Regions from separate parts of the Stutzerimonas tianxiuensis genome, predicted to be linked through region 1. Evidence: riboswitches for the same ligand, from Rfam matches in the RefSeq annotation. Region 1 holds a riboswitch; each other region holds the start of a gene.
What was found. Region 1 has a riboswitch for cobalamin ahead of ACSSNI_RS09070 (TonB-dependent receptor). Riboswitches for the same ligand answer to the same signal wherever they lie in the genome.
Positions count from the first base shown of each region.

Region 1 (5,828 bases):
CGCGACCTCTCCGGCCCGCAGTTTCTGCATGTGGTCACCAAAAAAGGCAAAGGCTTCGCCCCGGCCGAAGTCGACCCGATCACCTGGCACGCGATCAGCAAGCTCGAACCCATCGGCGCACCAGTCAAGCCGAAGAAACCCAGCGGTCCCAAATATTCCAATGTGTTCGGCCAGTGGCTGTGCGATATGGCTGCGGCAGACCCGCGCCTGATGGGTATCACCCCGGCGATGAAAGAAGGCTCCGACCTGGTCGATTTCAGCGAGCGCTACCCTGACCGCTACTTCGATGTCGCCATTGCCGAACAGCATGCAGTTACCCTCGCTGCCGGCATGGCCTGCGAAGGCGCCAAGCCAGTGGTGGCGATCTATTCGACCTTCCTGCAGCGTGCCTACGACCAGCTGATTCATGACGTCGCGGTGCAAAACCTCGACGTACTCTTCGCCATCGACCGCGCCGGTTTGGTTGGCGAGGACGGTCCGACCCACGCGGGCAGCTTCGACCTGACCTATCTGCGTTGCATCCCCTGCATGCTGGTGATGACCCCAAGCGATGAGAACGAGATGCGCCGGATGCTCACCACCGGCTATCACTTCGAAGGTCCCGCCGCCGTGCGATATCCGCGTGGTACCGGCCCGAACGCAAGGTTGGAACCGGGCCTCGAACCGCTGGAAATCGGCAAGGCAGTGGTGCGTCGCGAAGGTAAGCAGGTCGCTTTGCTGGTGTTCGGTGTGCAACTGCCGGAAGCCATGCAGGTTGCCGAAGCCCTGGACGCAACCGTCGTCGACATGCGTTTCGTCAAACCCCTGGACGAGGCGATGGTTCGCCAGATGGCCGACAGCCACGACCTACTGGTGACCATCGAGGAGAACAGCATCATGGGCGGTGCTGGCAGCGCGGTCGGCGAGTTCCTCGCTTCGCAGAACCTGAGCACACCGATCCTTCATCTGGGCCTGCCCGACTATTATGTCGAACATGCCAAACCCACCGAGATGATCAAGGAGTGCGGACTGGACGCCGCCGGTATCGAAGCCGCAGTTCGGGCGCGCCTGGCAGACTTGCACAGCCGATCGTAAGGTCCAACGCCACCGCAGGTAGCAGCGAGACGGCTCGCCACACCGCGAAAGTAGCGTCATCTCGATCCGCCCCATGCTCGGCGGATCGAGGACAGCATGATTCGCGCTGGGCTTCTACAGCCGGCTTGGCAGGTCGACCTAGCGCACCATGCGCCACATCAAGATCCAATTGACCAATTCTGACCGTCGAAACGTTTGCATTGAGGCGCGTCATTCATTCGCTTGTCTTTCCCCAGCCCAGGCCGTAAGGTTCGCGCGATTTCCAATCCGCCCAGGTGTGCGCGACCTCCTGGTCCGCATTAAACGGGAAGCCGGTGCGCTCGAAGAGCAAGGCCGGCGCTGCCCCCGCAACGGTAATCGACCGTGATCAGAGGATCACCGCCCGCTCAACCGCCACTGTGCACGTCACGGGAAGGCGAGCACGGTGCGTGTCGAAAGCCCGGAGACCGGCCTGACGGATTCGACTGGTGTTGCGGAGGGCAGCACCGTCAAGCGCGGCTGCTCGTCATTCCGCCCTTGTTCCTGCCCTTCTCAAAAGCGCTGAACTTTTGAGGATCGAACCTGATGAAACTGACCCGTCTTGCCTTGGCCGTGGCGCTGCTGCCGAGCATTGCTGCCGCCCTGGAGCCTTACCAAGCTCCTCCAATGGTCATCACCCGAGCGACTGCCCTGGAAAAGCCTGCTCCGGCCAGCACTCGAGTGATCGACAGGAACGAAATCGAGCGGAGTGCAGCCAGTAGCCTGATAGAGGTGCTGAACGGGAAAGCTGGTATCCAGATCCGTGACACGCTCGGTGACGGCAACCATGCCTCCATCAGCCTGCGTGGTTTCGGGGACAACGCGGTGAACAACGTGCTGGTTCTGGTCGACGGCCGGAGGCTGAACAATCCAAGTCTCAGCGGCCCGGACCTGAATAGCGTACCGCTTGCAAACATCGAGCGGATCGAGATCTTGCGCGGCGCCGGAACAGTCCTATACGGCGACCAGGCTGTCGGTGGGGTGGTCAACATCATTACCCGTCGCCCATCGGGCAACGAAGCCTATATCGAAACCACTCAAGGCAGTCACGACTTGGAGGCGTACCGTGGCCATGTGTCTCAAGCGCTCTGGGGCGGTCTTTCCGCATATATCACCGGCGAGACCCGGAATACGGACAACTATCGCGACCACAACGACGCCAGCTACCGCGACCTGTTCGGACGCCTCCGCTATGACCATGACAGCGGCTGGCTTCTGTACGAATACCAGAACATCGACGATGAGCTGCTCTACCCGCGCAGCCTCACCATCGCGCAACGCCGCGCCGACCGCAGAGCAAGCACCTCGAACGAATGGAACAACAGCAAGACGGACGTGCATCGCTTTGCGGGCGAACAGGCGTTAGGTCGCCATTGGACCGCGAACCTGGACTACAGCATCAGAGACAGCGATGGGGCGGGCCTGATTTCAGGTAGTCCGTTCACAGAACGGACCCGCGTCGAAACCATCAGCCCTCGCCTCACCGCCAATTGGGACAGTACGTCAGGCCGCGGCGAGTGGCTGTTGGGCTTCGATTACCTGAAGGCTGATTACCAGGCAGCGTATGCGTTCTACCCGACGCTAAGCAGCGACGCCGAGCAAACGCAGCGAGACTGGTACACGCAAGTCAACCAACCGCTAACCGATCGCCTGACTCTAAGCCTCGGCTATCGCATCAGTGAAGTGAATGACAGACACAACGGCCGTACGCGCAGCGACAGCGAAGACAGCTCGAGCGTAGCGCTGAGCTGGCAGGTGACTGACCAGACTCACGCATTCATTAAACGCGAGGAAGTTCTGCGCTGGGCCAACGTCAACGAAAACGCGCTCGTCGAGCCTGGCATCGAATTTCTCAAACCACAGACGGGCGAGTCATGGGAAGCGGGAATCGCCTGGCAAGACGCCACCCAACTCTACCAGGCCAGCCTCTACCGGCTCGATCTCGACGATGAGTTGCTCTTCGCGCCTTATGCCTTTGGTGGCTGGGGCGCTAATGTAAACTTGAACCAGACTCGGCGCGAAGGCCTGCTGATCGAGGCTGAGCGTAAACTGACCGATCGACTTCGCGTCGGAGGCCAATACAGTTTTACCGATACGGAGCTGCGTGCAGGTGCCAACAAGGGCAATGAAATCCCCTGGGTATCACGCCACAGTGCCGCCATGCATCTGGACTACCAGATCATTGCTAATCTTCACGGATATCTTGAGGCCATCTATACAGGCCCGCGTTACTTAGCCAGCGATGACGGCCTGGCGCTACCAAAGGAGGGTGGTTATACGTTGTTCAATGCCGCTATCCGGTACGAATACCGAAACCTCAACGCCAAACTTCGCATCAATAACCTGACTGGAAAGCGCTACGACAGCTACGCCGTTTACAACAGCTGGCAAGCAGGCAACAAGGCTTTGTACCCAGCGCCAGAAGAAGATATTCAGCTAAGTGTGGGCTATCGCTTTTGAACCCAGGGGGATAAGGCCGGCTGTCCAGTTCGCAGTGGAGTGCGGGCGTCTTGCGCCCGGTCAGTAAACCGCCTGCCCCATCACCTCGCAGAGCTTCTCGATCGCCCCAAGCATCTGGAAGCTCGGTCGCTCAAGCCCCTTGTCGGGCACTTCCCAGAGTTGCCCTTTACGCACTGCTTTCAGCTGGGGCCAGGCGCTCCATTCGGACAGCTGAGCACCGCTGCCGGCCAGGATTACGTCAGGGTTCCGAGACAGCACGGACTCCACGCTGACCTGCGGCGCGGGCAGCTGTAGATCGGCGAAGACGTTGCGACCACCGCAGATTTCGATGGCTTCACCAATGATCTGAGGTCCGCCGAGCGTGTAAAGCGGGCGATTCCATATCTGGTAGAAGACATCCAGCGGGGGCTCACGGCGATAGCGCTGACGTAGCTGATCCAAACCCTGATTGAACTGGCGCTGGAGTGCTTGTCCCTGTTCGCTTCGCCCCACGCGTTGACCGATCACGGCAAACTGGTTGGCGAGTTGCGCTAGGGAGGTCGGCTGAGCGACAAGTACCGGAATGCCAAATTGAGTGAGCTGGTCGCGCTGCGCACGGCTGATACTGTCTGGCCAGAGCAGCACCAGGGTTGGCTGCAGCTCGAGCAGGCTCTCCATTTCGAGCTGTCCCACACGCCCGACCGAGGGCACCCCCGCCAGCGCCGCCGGCCGCTCGCCGCCGTCGAGAACGCCGACCAGAAGATCGCTGGCGTCCAGCTCCAGCATGATCTCGCTGAGCGAGGGCGCCAGGCTGATTACGCGCTCGACGGCCGGCAATTGCGGCGAAACCAGCAGCGCCAGGCACAGCAGCAACGCATGCATCACTGAAGCTGACGTGGGACGCGATAGAGAACAAGCAGCATCAGGCTGCCGCACACCAGCAGCAGCTGTGCCACCGGCTCGACCCCGAGCGGTGCGCCAACCGCAGCGACCCAGGCCGGCAGCCCGGCAATCCGCAGTGCGCGTAGACGAACATTTCGCAACGCGGACCACGCTGAGGGCTCGGCATCGCTGTCGAACGCTCGCTCGGTTTTAATCAGGGCATGCTTGTACGCGGTGAAGCGCGGCAAGCTGAGAAACAACAGGCCCAGGCCGATAAAGAACAACGGGAACGCAAGGAAATCTTGGTGGCTACCAGTCAGCTCGGGAAGCTGGTTGGCAGCAAGCACCGGCACTACTACCAGCAGCAGTTGCAGCCAGCCGTCACGTGACAGCTGGCGACGGGCAGCAGCACGATTCACGACTGCTCGGCTTCGCCCTGATGGATTTCGCCGAGCATGTGACCGAGCTTGCCGGCCTTGGTAGCGAGGTACTTTTCGTTATGCGGGTTGTGTGCGATTTCCAGCGGCATGCGCTGGGCTACACGAATGCCGAACCCTTGCAGCGCCTTTACCTTGCGTGGGTTGTTGGTCATCAGCTTGATTTCGGCGATACCCAGATGCTCGAGCATTGGCAGGCAGATGGCGTAGTCACGCATGTCCGGGGCAAAGCCCAGGCGTTCGTTGGCCTCGACAGTATCGGCGCCTGCATCCTGCAGCTCGTAGGCGCGGATCTTGTTCAGCAAGCCGATGCCGCGGCCTTCCTGACGCAGATACAACAACGCCCCACGACCCTCGTCGGAGATCGCACGCAGCGCAGCTTCTAGTTGAAACCCGCAATCGCAACGCAGGCTGAACAGGGCATCACCGGTGAGGCACTCGGAATGCAGGCGACCCAAAACGGGCTTGCCGTCGGCCACATTGCCCAGGGTCAGTACGACATGTTCCTTGCCAGTGTCCTGATCGAGAAAACCATGCATGGTGAACACACCGAACGGCGTCGGCAGTTGGGAAGCGGCGACGAACACGACTGACACCGGAGAAACTCCAGAAGGCGGAAAAGCGGATATTGTAACAGCAGTGCTGCGGCAAGCTGTATCGGAAGATACCGCAGACCTCGGTGGATATAGGCAAGCCTCTATCACGAGGGGCCTCGCCTATATCTTCGATTCGAGCTTCAGAACGCCTTGATCCTCGCGCCAGCTGACGCGACTGAGAAAGCTCATGCCAAGCAGGGCGTCGGTAGGTGAGCTGCCTTCCACCACCACGGCTTCGACCCCGAGCACGTCGATCGCGCCGACTTTCACGCTGTTGAGGTTGACCCGCCAGGCCTTGGCCGTGCCGCTTGCCGTGCCGACGACGATTTGCCGACCATCGACCCGATAGTCGATACCGAGGCGCCGCGCCTGGATTTCGTTG
Region 1 covers NZ_JBPVWS010000005.1:206,408-212,235, forward strand. Annotated here, with positions in the region: gene dxs (1-deoxy-D-xylulose-5-phosphate synthase) at 1-1,074, shown strand, start outside; cobalamin riboswitch at 1,330-1,543, shown strand; gene ACSSNI_RS09070 (TonB-dependent receptor) at 1,639-3,552, shown strand; gene ACSSNI_RS09075 (cobalamin-binding protein) at 3,613-4,413, opposite strand; gene ACSSNI_RS09080 (hypothetical protein) at 4,413-4,832, opposite strand; gene ribA (GTP cyclohydrolase II) at 4,829-5,446, opposite strand; gene ACSSNI_RS09090 (retropepsin-like aspartic protease family protein) at 5,567-5,828, opposite strand, start outside.

Region 2 (5,828 bases), on a different contig from region 1:
TCCAGTCATCACTGAGTGCTGAGATAGATCTGCATCGGGCTTGCATCCATTTCTGCATGCCGGCAGAGTGATGGCTCATTTGCCTGGACTGCTCTGCCATGCCTCTTCTGGCTCGTTCTACAGCTGTTCTGCTAGCCGCGATGCTGCTTGCTGCCTGTTCCAGCCAAGCGCCGGTCGAACCGGTAGTCGTCGCGCCTTTGCCAACACCGCACGAGTTTCCCGGCACTGCTGAAGACGTACTGTTCACGGCTCTGGGACTGGTGGGTACGCCGTATCGCTACGGCGGCAATTCCCCTGATGGCGGCTTCGATTGCAGTGGTCTGATTACCTACGTCTACCGAGGCGCAGCCGGCGTTGCATTACCGCGTACGACTCGCGAGATGAACGCCATGCGGGGCGCTACCATCAGGCGTGATGCCTTGAAAGCAGGTGACCTGCTGTTCTTTGCCACCAGCGGCGGGCGTCGTGTCAGTCACGCGGCCATCTACGTCGGCGAAGGGCGTTTCGTCCATGCACCCTCAACCGGCGGAACGGTACGCCTGGACAGTCTTTCCAACAGCTATTGGCAGAAGAGCTACCTCAGCGCCAAGCGCGTGCTGGACGGTGACCGTCTCGCTCAAAACCCCTAACGCTGGCGGGAGTCGAACATGATAGGCGCCGGCATTTACTTTCTCTGCTCCCCGCGACGCCGAGCTGGTGCGGATTTCAGGCGCTGCGAGTAAGAGGTCGTTAGATGGCGCCACTCCTGCGTTTGCCCGACCAGCCTGAAGTGTGCGAGCTGTGCCTGCGGCAGGCGCCTTTGACCCGCCATCACCTCATTCCCAAAGCCTTGCACGGCAAAACCTATATCCGAAAGCGCTTCCCTCGTGAGGAGCGTATTACCGCCACGCTGTGGGTCTGCCGGCCCTGCCACAACCAGATCCATCGCCTGTTTACAGAAAAGGAGCTGGCGCTCAGCTTCAACAGCCGCGACGCGTTGCTGGCCGATGCTCGGCTGCGCACCTTCGTTGACTGGTTGTCGGCCAAGCCTGCCGGCTTCGTGCCACGCCATTAAACGGCTGCCAAGCCACACCCGTGCGGCGGAATAATTCGAAATATCTTCGAATTGACATTTGTCAGGTGTCGAATTGTCGCACTTTGGCTATGATCGGCGCCCCAACTTCTCGGGTGCGCATCCGCGCACGAACCGTCCCTCCTTATCCGTTAGGTGTCCCATGCCTGAAATACTTCAGTACGTGCTGATCGGCCTCGCCGTGGCCGCTCTGCTCGGTGTCGTTCTTGAAGAAATTACCCATGTAAACAAAGCCAAGGTCACGCTGTTCTTCGGCACATTAGCGTGGATGCTGCTGTTCATCTTTTCCCCGCAGGGCGCCGAACGCGACCTGGTGCTCACCAGCCTCAACAAAAACATCGCGGAGATCGCCGGGCTGTGGATCTTTCTGGTGGCGGCGATGACCTTTGTCGCCTACCTGAACAAGAAAGGCCTGATTGAGAACCTGATCTACCTGGTTTTGCCAAAGCGGATCAGCGAGCGGCAGCTGCTGTTCCTGACGGCGACGTTCTGCTTTGTGTTCTCCTCGCTGGCGGACAACATTACCGCGACGCTGGTCTCCATCACGTTGATCATGTCGCTCAAGCTCAGCGCTGAGAAGAGCATCAAATACGCGGCGTTGGTGGTGTTTGCAGTGAACTCCGGCGGCGTGGCGCTGATCACCGGTGACGTCACGACCCTGATGATTTTCCTAGCCGGAAAAGTAGAGATCCTGCAGCTGTTGCTGCTGGCGCTCCCGGCTTTTTTGGCGGTCATGCTGCTAGCGGCGATGCTCTCGCTGGGCATGAGCGGGCAGGTCGTGGTGGAGAGCCATCGCACCGATGTACGCCGAGTCGACATTGCCATCGCACTGATCTTTCTCGGCACAATCCTGTGCACCATCGCTGGCAACTTCTTCTTCCAGATTCCGCCCGTGCTGACCTTCCTGACCGGGTTGTCGATCATGTTTCTGGTGGCGCGCTTCTTCAGCGACGACATCGAAACCGATCCGATTCTGGAATACGTCCGTCAGGTTGAGTTCGAGACCTTGCTGTTCTTTCTCGGCATCCTGCTGCTGGTCGGCATGCTCAAGGAAATCCATGTGCTCGACGGCCTGGTGCGTATCTATGACCAGGTGCCCGCCGTGGGCGCCAACTACCTGATGGGCATCCTGTCGGCCGCGATCGACAACGTACCGCTGACCGCAGCACTGCTGAAGTCCGGACTTGAAATGGGCATCGCCGAGTGGATGGTGCTGACTTACGCGGTGGGCGTCGGTGGTTCGCTGCTGGTCATCGGTTCCGCAGCCGGCATCGTGGCCATGAGCAAGGTGCCGGGGCTGACCTTCGGTAGCTACCTCAAATACAGCCTGTACCTGTTCGTTGCATTCAATCTCGGCTTCGCTGGCGTGTATCTGACCGGGCTTGCTGTGGCAGGCGCGGTGGGCTGAACCGCGCTCGGGACGCGGCAGCTCTGAACCGGTGGGTGAGCTGCTGCGTTTACCAATGCAGGTTGAAGTGCGATCCGAGCACGAACTGATCATCGAGCAAATCCCAGCGCTCGACACAGACCTTCTTGTCCGCGCCCGGGTGCAGCTTCAACCGATTGAACGAGTTTGGGGAGGTGCCGCGTACGCGTGATGAGAGGGTGGTGCCTGCCTGGACCATCCAGATCTCGCGAGACAGCGCGGTGTACTGCTTGGACAAGGGCAATACATAGGGCAGGTGGATGTGCCCGCCCATTACCAGATCCAACCCTTCATCGGCCCAACGGTGCAGCGCATTATCTGCGTTGTGCTGAAGGTTGCTCAGATCGCTAAGCACCATCGCGCCGAAGGGCTGGTGCGCCACCACGATACGGATCTTGTTCGAGTCGCTCTGCTTGAGGCGCCGGGCAACCGCATGCACCTGCTCGTCGGTCACCAGTCCATCCTTGTGGCGCCTGGGGTGGGTGGTGTTGAGGCCGATGACCAGCATCTCGTCGTTTTCGAAGGTCGGCTCCAGATCGTCACCAAAGTGGCGACGGTAGTTGCGGTAGGGCATGAACAAACGCGCAAAGACGTTATACAGCGGGATGTCATGGTTCCCCGGGATCACCAGCGCCTTCGGGATGCCATGCCCATGCAGGCGCTGCACGAAGGCCTGAGCATCGGCGAACTGTCCGGCCCTGGCGCGCTGCGTGATGTCACCGGAAAAGATCAGCAGGTCCGCGCCGTGCTCGCGCACGTGGTCTTCCATGGCTTGCACGACGGCGGGCTGTTCGGTGCCGAAGTGAGTGTCGGAGATCTGCACGATGCTGGTCATGGGTGGCTGTCTTCTCGTCTGATGTCTGTGACGGTGGCATTGTTGCATTCGAAGCCAATCGGCGCCCGGCGTTCCGGTAAATCGCAAGCAGCGCTCCCGAAACCTGTTCTGGCTCGGGTCCTGATCGCTTTCGGTTGCGCTGCGCAGGGCCTTGGACTACCCTCCGCGCTGCTTCAGGTGCCCCCTGGCGAAACGCCAGAGGGGTGAAACAGGGAAGCCGGTTCATTCGATGAAGATTCCGGCGCTGCCCCCGCAACGGTAGGCGAGACAGGACACCGCTCACAGCCACTGTGCCACAGGCATGGGAAGGCCGCGGTTCCAGGATGCAAGGCATCCGCTCGCAAGCCCGGAGACCGGCCTGTCGCATTCCACGGCAGTGCGGCGGGCGCTGATCGGGGTGCGGCTGCTTGCACCTGCGCTCCCTTCGCATTCTCCGTCTGCCCTTATCGACTGTTGTCGTGCGGCGGGCACGACGGAGACCTGAACTTGACCTGCAAGACCCTCAATACCTCGGCAGCGTTCGTGCTGCTTGGCTATGCTTCGCTTTCCCATGCTCAGCCGGTACAGCCGCTGAATCTCAACGAACAGGTGGTTACGGCCACGCGGACCGAGCAGGTGCTCAGCCCGATTGCCTCCACCAGCGTCATTACCCGCGAGCAAATTGTGCGCAGTCAGGTGCAGAGCGTTCCTGAACTGCTGCGCGGCCTGGCGGGCGTCAACGTTGCTTCCAACGGCGGACGCGGCAAAACCTCTTCCGTGTATTTGCGTGGTACCAGCAGCCAGCATCTGCTTGTTCTGGTTGATGGGGTGAAAATCGGATCGGCCACATCGGGTGGTGCGTCGCTTGAGAACATACCGGTCGAGCAGATCGAGCGTATCGAACTCGTCCGCGGTCCGCGTTCCAGCCTGTACGGCTCGGAAGCGGTGGGTGGGGTCATGCAGATCTTCACGCGGCGCGGCGATGGCGAAGGGTTCAAACCCTATTTCTCCGCAGGCGCGGGCAGTCGCTCCAGCTTTGACGGTACCGCCGGCATATCCGGTAGCCAGGGTGCCGGTTGGTTCAATCTCGGCGTGGCGAGCGCGTCAACCGACGGCATCAATTCGCGAGCCTATCGGCCCACTTCGCCTCGCGCCTATGAAGCTGATGCCGACGGTTATCGTGAGCTGTCGGGCGCCTTGCGCGGCGGCTACCGCTTCGACAGTGGGCTGGTGCTGGATGGCAGCTGGCTGCACGTCGACACTCACAGCGACTACGACTCTCGGTCCACTTCGGGTGCTACGGGCCGCTTTGCCTATAGCGACGGCAGCCAGCAAGTCATCGGCGGCCGGGCACGATTCACGCCAATCGATCCATGGCTGGTCACCCTGCAGGCCGGGCATAGCGAAGACAACACCGACAACTTCCGTGACGGTCGTTTCTATTCGCGTTTCGATACCAAGCGCGATTCTTTCAATTGGCAGAATGACTTCAGCGTGGCTGAAGATCAGCTGCTCACCCTTGGTTTCGACTACCAGCAAGACCGCATCGACGTCACCGACGACTATGCGGTCGACACGCGCGACAACAAGGGCGCCTATCTTCAGTACCAGGGTCGCTTCGGCCGTCACGGCGTGTTGGCCGGCCTGCGTCGCGATGACAACGAGCAGTTCGGCAACCATGACACCGGCAATCTTGGCTGGAGCTATGACCTGCGTGACAACCTGATACTGAGCGCGTCCTACGGCACGGCATTCAAGGCGCCCACCTTCAACGATCTCTACGCGCCGGACACCGGCTTCACTGCCGGCAACCCCGACCTGCAGCCGGAGGAGTCGCAGAGCTATGAGCTGGGCCTGAAGGGAGAGCAGCAATGGGGCGAGTGGAGCCTCAACGCGTTCGAAAATCAGATCGAGGACCTGATCATCTGGAGTGGCAGCAGTCCAATGCAGCCGCAGAACGTCGATGTGGCGCGCATTCGCGGGATAGAAGGCGTGGTCGGCACCGAGCTGCTGGGCTGGGATGTCGTCACCTCGGTGACCGTCCTAGACCCACAGGACCGTAGCAAAGCCAATCACGGACATCTGCTGCCGCGGCGCGCCAAACGGACGCTGAATGTGGACCTGGACCGTGCCATTGGCCGCTTTGCTGTCGGCACAACGCTGTACGCAGCGAGTGAGCGTTTCGACAAATCCAGCAATACCGAAGCCGAGCGTTTGCCCGGCTACGCCCTCGTAGACTTGCGTGGTGAGTACCGTCTCGATGATGCCTGGCGACTGCAGGCAAAGCTGAGCAACCTGTTCGACCGCGATTACGAAACCGCCCAGACCTATGAACAGCCAGGCCGCGCGATCCATTTCACGATCCGCTACCAGGCACTCTAATCGCGCCCGCTGGCGCGTTGCCCCAAAGGAGAACACCGATGATAAAACTGTCCCCAAGAGCCCAACTGGCTGTCGGTATTGCGCTGGCGGTGCTGATGGCTATGACCCGTGGCCAACACTTCGCCTCGGTAAAT
Region 2 covers NZ_JBPVWS010000002.1:142,307-148,134, forward strand. Annotated here, with positions in the region: gene ACSSNI_RS03355 (C40 family peptidase) at 1-15, shown strand, start outside; gene ACSSNI_RS03360 (C40 family peptidase) at 99-629, shown strand; gene ACSSNI_RS03365 (hypothetical protein) at 734-1,054, shown strand; gene nhaD (sodium:proton antiporter NhaD) at 1,215-2,480, shown strand; gene ACSSNI_RS03375 (metallophosphoesterase family protein) at 2,530-3,333, opposite strand; cobalamin riboswitch at 3,492-3,709, shown strand; gene btuB (TonB-dependent vitamin B12 receptor) at 3,820-5,694, shown strand; gene ACSSNI_RS03385 (hypothetical protein) at 5,733-5,828, shown strand, end outside.
Region 2: it holds a riboswitch for cobalamin, as region 1 does, so the genes downstream of both, btuB (TonB-dependent vitamin B12 receptor) here and ACSSNI_RS09070 (TonB-dependent receptor) in region 1, are expected to answer to the same signal.

Region 3 (5,828 bases), on a different contig from region 1:
CTCGAAGCTCTCGATCAACTGGCGCAGCTTGAGCAGATCGTCGTATAGCGGGGTAGCCACCAGCGGCGGCGTCAGGTGATCGATCATGACGGCAAGGCCGCGGCGTTTGGCCTGAATCCCTTCGCCAACCCCATCGACAATGTAGGGATAGATGCTCGGCAGGTCGCCAACGATCTGCGTCGGATAGTCCTCAGCGCTGAGCCCTGCTCGACGTCGTGGCAAGAATTCGTAGGTGGAATGGCGACCGAGGTGGATCAGCGCATCCGCTCTGAACTCGTCATGCAGCCAGTGATACAAGGCCAGATATTGGTGGGGCGGTGGAAATACCAGGTTGGCATGCAGCAGCTCCTCATCGACCTCCCAGCCCCGGGGTGGCTGCGGCCCGATGAAAATATTGCCGAACTGCACCCCCGGCAAGACCATCTGGCCGTCATGCACCATGACCTGACCCGGCGCCTCACCCCAACCACGCAGCCCCTCGATACCGGTATCAGCCAGCGCCTGGATCAGGCTTTCGGCCTGCTCCCAATCAGCCAGGCCCGGCTGACTCAGTGCCTGCTCATAGAACGCTTCGAGTTGAGCCAGTAGATCCAGCGCGCGCTCGCGTGCCGGATGCACAACACCGTCGAGCACATGGTGCAACTCGCTGGAACCTGTTTTCAGCGTCAACCGGACGCTTTCGAGATGGGAAGCGTGCAGCGCACGGCGCATTTGTGCGTTCCAGTATCCCAACGGGCCCTGCACCATTTCGGCCTGCACTGCCGATGGCAGCGTACGGAACCAGCGACGGTAGCTATGGGTGTTGACGGTAACAGCCTTTTTCGCCATCGCAGCCAGCGCGTCGCCCTGTTCAGGTAGATTGACGCCCTGCTCCTGCAGCTGTTCCAGCAATTGCTCCGGCGAGTCCGGCAAGGTACCGGTGTTGTAGCCTTCGGCTTTCAAGCGTTTAAGAATGGCAAATAGCGATTGCGGTACATCCAGGTTGTCTGCGCCGATGTTGTGCCGCCCCGGTGGATGGTTGTAGTAGATGAGCGCCAGCCGCTTGTCCGCATTGGGCTTGGTTTGCAATTGATGCCAGCGGGCCAGGCGCGCCGCCATCGCCTCGACACGGGATGGCATCGGCTGGCTGAAGCCAAACCGAATCCCTGAGTTTGGGTCGATCTGGGACGATTCCCACGCCGCCAGCACCATCGGCTGACTGGTGCCCTGCAATTCCGGCATCGCAAGCTGGTAATGCACCTTGTCACGAGCGAGGCCATCACTGGACAGCTGCCACGCGTTCTCGTCTCGGTCATCCAGACGCAGGGCCTTGAGCACGGGCACATTGAGTTGACCCAGCAGCTCCGTTGCGTCTTCACGACCCTCGCCGCCACCAAGGACAAAATCCTGCAGCACGACGACCGCCGACAGCGGTGGATGTTCTGCGCTGTTGAGCCAGCGCAGCGCCTGTAGCGTGCCGTCGCCCCAGCTGCCAAACAGGCTGACGCACGCGATGTCGCGTTGTTGCAGGGTCTGACACAGCGCATCGTTGAGGTCGGAATCTCCGCGTCGGTCAGCGCGCCCATGGTCGATCACCGCGACCATTCGCTCACCGCGCCACGCCAGTTCCGACGGCTCCTTTACCACTCCGTCCTGATAGAAGCGCAACGCCGGCCTCGCCTGTGCAGGCTCGGCGCTGCCGCGCGAAGTGTCACGAGCCGTCAACCAGGCCAGCAAACGCGCAATGTTGTCGCTGCCACCGGCCAGCCAATAGCTGCGCGCTTCTATCCATTGCGCCTGGATCGGATTGGCCGCCGCTAGCGCCTGCACCCAGTCACCCAGATCGCCACCGGGCTTCTCAGCACCGAGGCGTACCGCCTGGTCCCGGTTGGCAAACAGCATGTTTCCAGCGCTACGGCTTAGAGCCACCAGCGCCTGGTCACTGTGCATGATGAAGCGTTCGCCAGTGCTGTGTTGGTCGATCAGCGGGCGCAGACGCTCCGCTTCAGGCCCGAATACGCCGACCACGAGCAAACGCGTTCCGCTGGCAAGCCATTGACCGACCTCGGCATCGTCCAGCTCAGCCAGCTGTTCGGGGGTCCGCGCACTGACGGTACGGTCGGGGTATCGTTGCTTGAAGGTGGCAGCCGCCGAAGCGAACTCGGCAGCGCTGTACTGCGAAATGATCGCATTGATCTGATTGGCACTGGCCGGCACCGTTGGAGCCAGCAGCAGAAGCGCTAGAAACACGCAGCGAAACGCGAAAGACATGCCCACTCCATCCGGATGCAGTGGGCAACAGAGCTGCTATTGCCAGACAGGCAGACGGCACGCTCTGAGGACGTCGCCCACCGCGACAGTTCCTGGGAAGTACGGGCTGGTATCGGGCTCAGTCGAATCGACTCTACCGTTGCGGGGGCAGCATCAGCTTGCACTGATTTCCCATTTAACCCGGACCATGATCCGGGCACCACGCACTTCATGTGTTCAACCGCTGGGCGGCCAAGCCGCGCACCTTACGCGCCGGTCTGGGCAAGATCAAGCAAACACAAGCCTGACGATACAACGGCTCAGTTGGTAATAGGATCGATGTCTGCAGAAGCTGGATTGCTGACTAGACTTCAGGCAGCGAGCCTTGCGGAGACAGATATGAGTGAAGACCGGCAACCCAAATCGCTCACGCTGCGGCAGATGCTTCAAAGCATGCTAGCCGGCGCTTTGGGCGTGCAAAGCGGGAAAAATCGAGAACGAGACTTCAGCCACGGTAAACCCAGCCATTTCATTCTTCTGGGCATCGGCTTCACCGTAGCGTTCGTTCTGGTGATACTCGGCGTCGTCAAACTGGTGCTCTATCTGGTCGGCGTCTGACACGGTTAGCCGGAGCCGCCTCGTCTACTGGTGACTTACCCAGAACACTGCTGTTGCTACCGCTAGCAGGATCAGAAAGAAGATCGCGGCGGCATCTGCGCGGCTGTCATTATCATGGCGTTTAAAATGCTCTGACACAGCGGTATACCTTGTTGTGGAGGATCGCATTGATTGCAGTTAAGACCATGCATACGGAGCGCTCAAGGCCAGCGATTGAAATGCCTGAAAAGCAGCGTTTCGTTCTAAACATATTCCCAAACATCACTTTTGCGCATAAACGCTAGCTGGTATCGTGCCGGCCTCCCATCAACGGGTGCGCGGCCGTGCGCGCAGAAGCTGTAGACAGCCTGAAAAAACAGGACATTTATGTACGTATACGACCAGTATGACCAACACATCATCGAGGATCGCGTGCGTCAGTTCCGTGACCAGATTCGCCGCTATCTCGCCGGTGAACTGACTGACGCAGAACTGTTGCCTCTTCGCCTGCAAAACGGTCTGTACATCCAGCGCTATGCGCCGATGCTGCGTATTGCTGTGCCCTATGGGCTGTTGTCGTCTACTCAGATCCGCAAGCTGGCCGACATCACTCGCAAGTACGACAAGGGTTATGCCCATATCAGCACCCGGACCAACGTTCAGCTCAACTGGCCGGAACTGGAAGACGTACCCGATATCCTTGGCGAACTCGCAACTGTTCAGATGCATGCCATCCAGACCAGCGGCAACTGCATTCGTAACACCACCACCGACCAGTTCGCTGGCGTTGCCAAGGACGAGCTCATCGACCCACGGCCCTGGTGCGAAATCATTCGTCAGTGGTCGACCTTCCACCCGGAATTCGCATTCCTGCCGCGCAAGTTCAAGATCGCCGTCAACGGCGCCGTGAACGACCGTGCTGCTATCGAAGTGCACGACATTGGTCTCGAAGCGGTAAACAACGACGCCGGCGAGCTGGGCTTCCGCGTGTCTGTCGGCGGCGGCCTTGGCCGTACGCCGATCGTAGGAAGCTTCATCAATGAGTTCCTGCCATGGCAGCACCTGCTGACCTATCTCGATGCGATCCTGCGCGTATATAACCGCTATGGCCGTCGTGACAACAAGTTCAAGGCGCGGATTAAGATCCTTGTCAAAGCGCTTACCCCGCAAGTGTTCGCCGAACGTGTCGAGGCTGAATGGTCCTATTTGAAAGACGGCGCAAATACACTGACCGAGGCCGAAGTCGACCGGGTCAGCAAGTTCTTCGTCGATCCCGCTTACAAGCCTCTGGATGACCAGAGCGCTGCACTCGCGCAGCTTGACGCGGAGCATCCAGGCTTCGCTCGCTGGCGGGAACGGAATGTCGTTGCTCACAAAAAGCCCGGCTATGCAGCCGTGACGCTGTCCCTGAAAAGCACTGGCGTAGCCCCGGGTGATGTGACGGACAAGCAGCTCGACACCATTGCCGATCTGGCGGACCGATACAGCTTTGGCGAAGTACGCAATTCACACGAACAGAACATGATCCTGGCCGATGTCGAGCAGTCACGTCTGTTCGAATTGTGGCATGAGCTGCGGGAACTGGGTGTCGCCACGCCGAACATCGGCTTGCTGACAGACATCATTTGCTGCCCGGGCGGCGATTTTTGCTCCCTGGCCAATGCCAAATCGATCCCGATTGCCGAAGCGATCCAGCGCCGCTTCGATGACATGGATTACCTGTTCGATATCGGGGATGTCGACCTGAATATTTCGGGCTGCATGAATGCCTGTGGTCACCACCATGTAGGCCACATCGGCATCCTGGGCGTGGACAAGAAAGGCGCCGAGTTCTATCAGGTCTCACTCGGCGGCAGTTCCGGCCGTAACGCGAGCCTCGGCCAGATACTCGGCCCTTCGTTTGCCCAGGATGTCATGCCAGATGTGATCGAGAAGGTCATCGGCGTCTATGTGGAGCACCGTACAGAAGATGAACAGTTTCTCGATACTTTCCGCCGAATCGGTATCGACCCCTTCAAGGAGCGTGTCTATGCAGCGAATCATTAAGGACGGTCAGGTCATTGATGAGACCTGGCACCTGCTGCCTAAAGACGTGACCCTTGACGGCCTGTCCAACTGCGACGATCTGATCGTACCCTTCCAGCTATGGCTCGATCATGCTCATGCCCTGAAAGCTCGTGATGGCGGTCTTGGCATCTGGCTCGACTCCGACGAGGCCGTAGAAGAGATCGCCGAAGAGCTGGATAACTTTCAGGTCATCGCGCTCAACTTCCCGGCGTTCACCGACGGCCGCCATTACTCCAGCGCACGCCTGCTTCGTGATCGCTACGGTTACAAAGGGGAAGTACGTGCCATTGGGGATGTGCTTCGTGACCAGTTGTTCTACATGCGCCGTTGTGGTTTCGACGCCTTCGCAGTGCGTCCAGATCGCGACCCTTATGATGCGCTGGAAGGGTTGAACGACTTCTCGGTTACTTACCAGTCTGCCGCAGACGAACCCCTTCCGCTGTTTCGTCGCAGACAAGGCTGAGGCCAACGCTGCGCTATAAAAAAACCCGCCTCTCGGCGGGTTTTTTATTACTGGTACATCCAGAAGTTCGGATGCTCTATCCGCTCCGCGGCAACGATCGGATGCTTACCGAACGCTGCCTTGAATTTCTCGGCCAGTATTTTCATGAGCGGCTCCTGCTATGTTGAAGTGGCGTTAGCTTCGCTCAATCGATAAAGGCTGATAAATCGTTTTTGACTATGCTCAACAAGCAAAACGCTAATGGCGTCAGAGCAGCCGCCATCAGTCGAGTCGAACCAATATCCTTCCAGTCTGTTGCCCTGCCAGGGTTCGTTCAATCGCTTCAGGCAACTGATCCAGCGAAATCTCCTGTACCAGGTCATCAAGATTAGGCAGCTTCCATTGCACGGAAAGCTTGTCCCACATGGACGCCTTCACGACCAACGGGATTTCAACCGAATCAACCCCTAACAGATTCACCCCACGCAGGATG
Region 3 covers NZ_JBPVWS010000003.1:197,089-202,916, reverse strand. Annotated here, with positions in the region: gene ACSSNI_RS06025 (cobaltochelatase subunit CobN) at 1-2,250, opposite strand, end outside; cobalamin riboswitch at 2,339-2,469, opposite strand; gene ACSSNI_RS06020 (DUF2970 domain-containing protein) at 2,629-2,847, shown strand; gene ACSSNI_RS06015 (nitrite/sulfite reductase) at 3,214-4,872, shown strand; gene ACSSNI_RS06010 (DUF934 domain-containing protein) at 4,856-5,356, shown strand; gene ACSSNI_RS06005 (YhdH/YhfP family quinone oxidoreductase) at 5,618-5,828, opposite strand, start outside.
Region 3: it holds a riboswitch for cobalamin, as region 1 does, so the genes downstream of both, ACSSNI_RS06025 (cobaltochelatase subunit CobN) here and ACSSNI_RS09070 (TonB-dependent receptor) in region 1, are expected to answer to the same signal.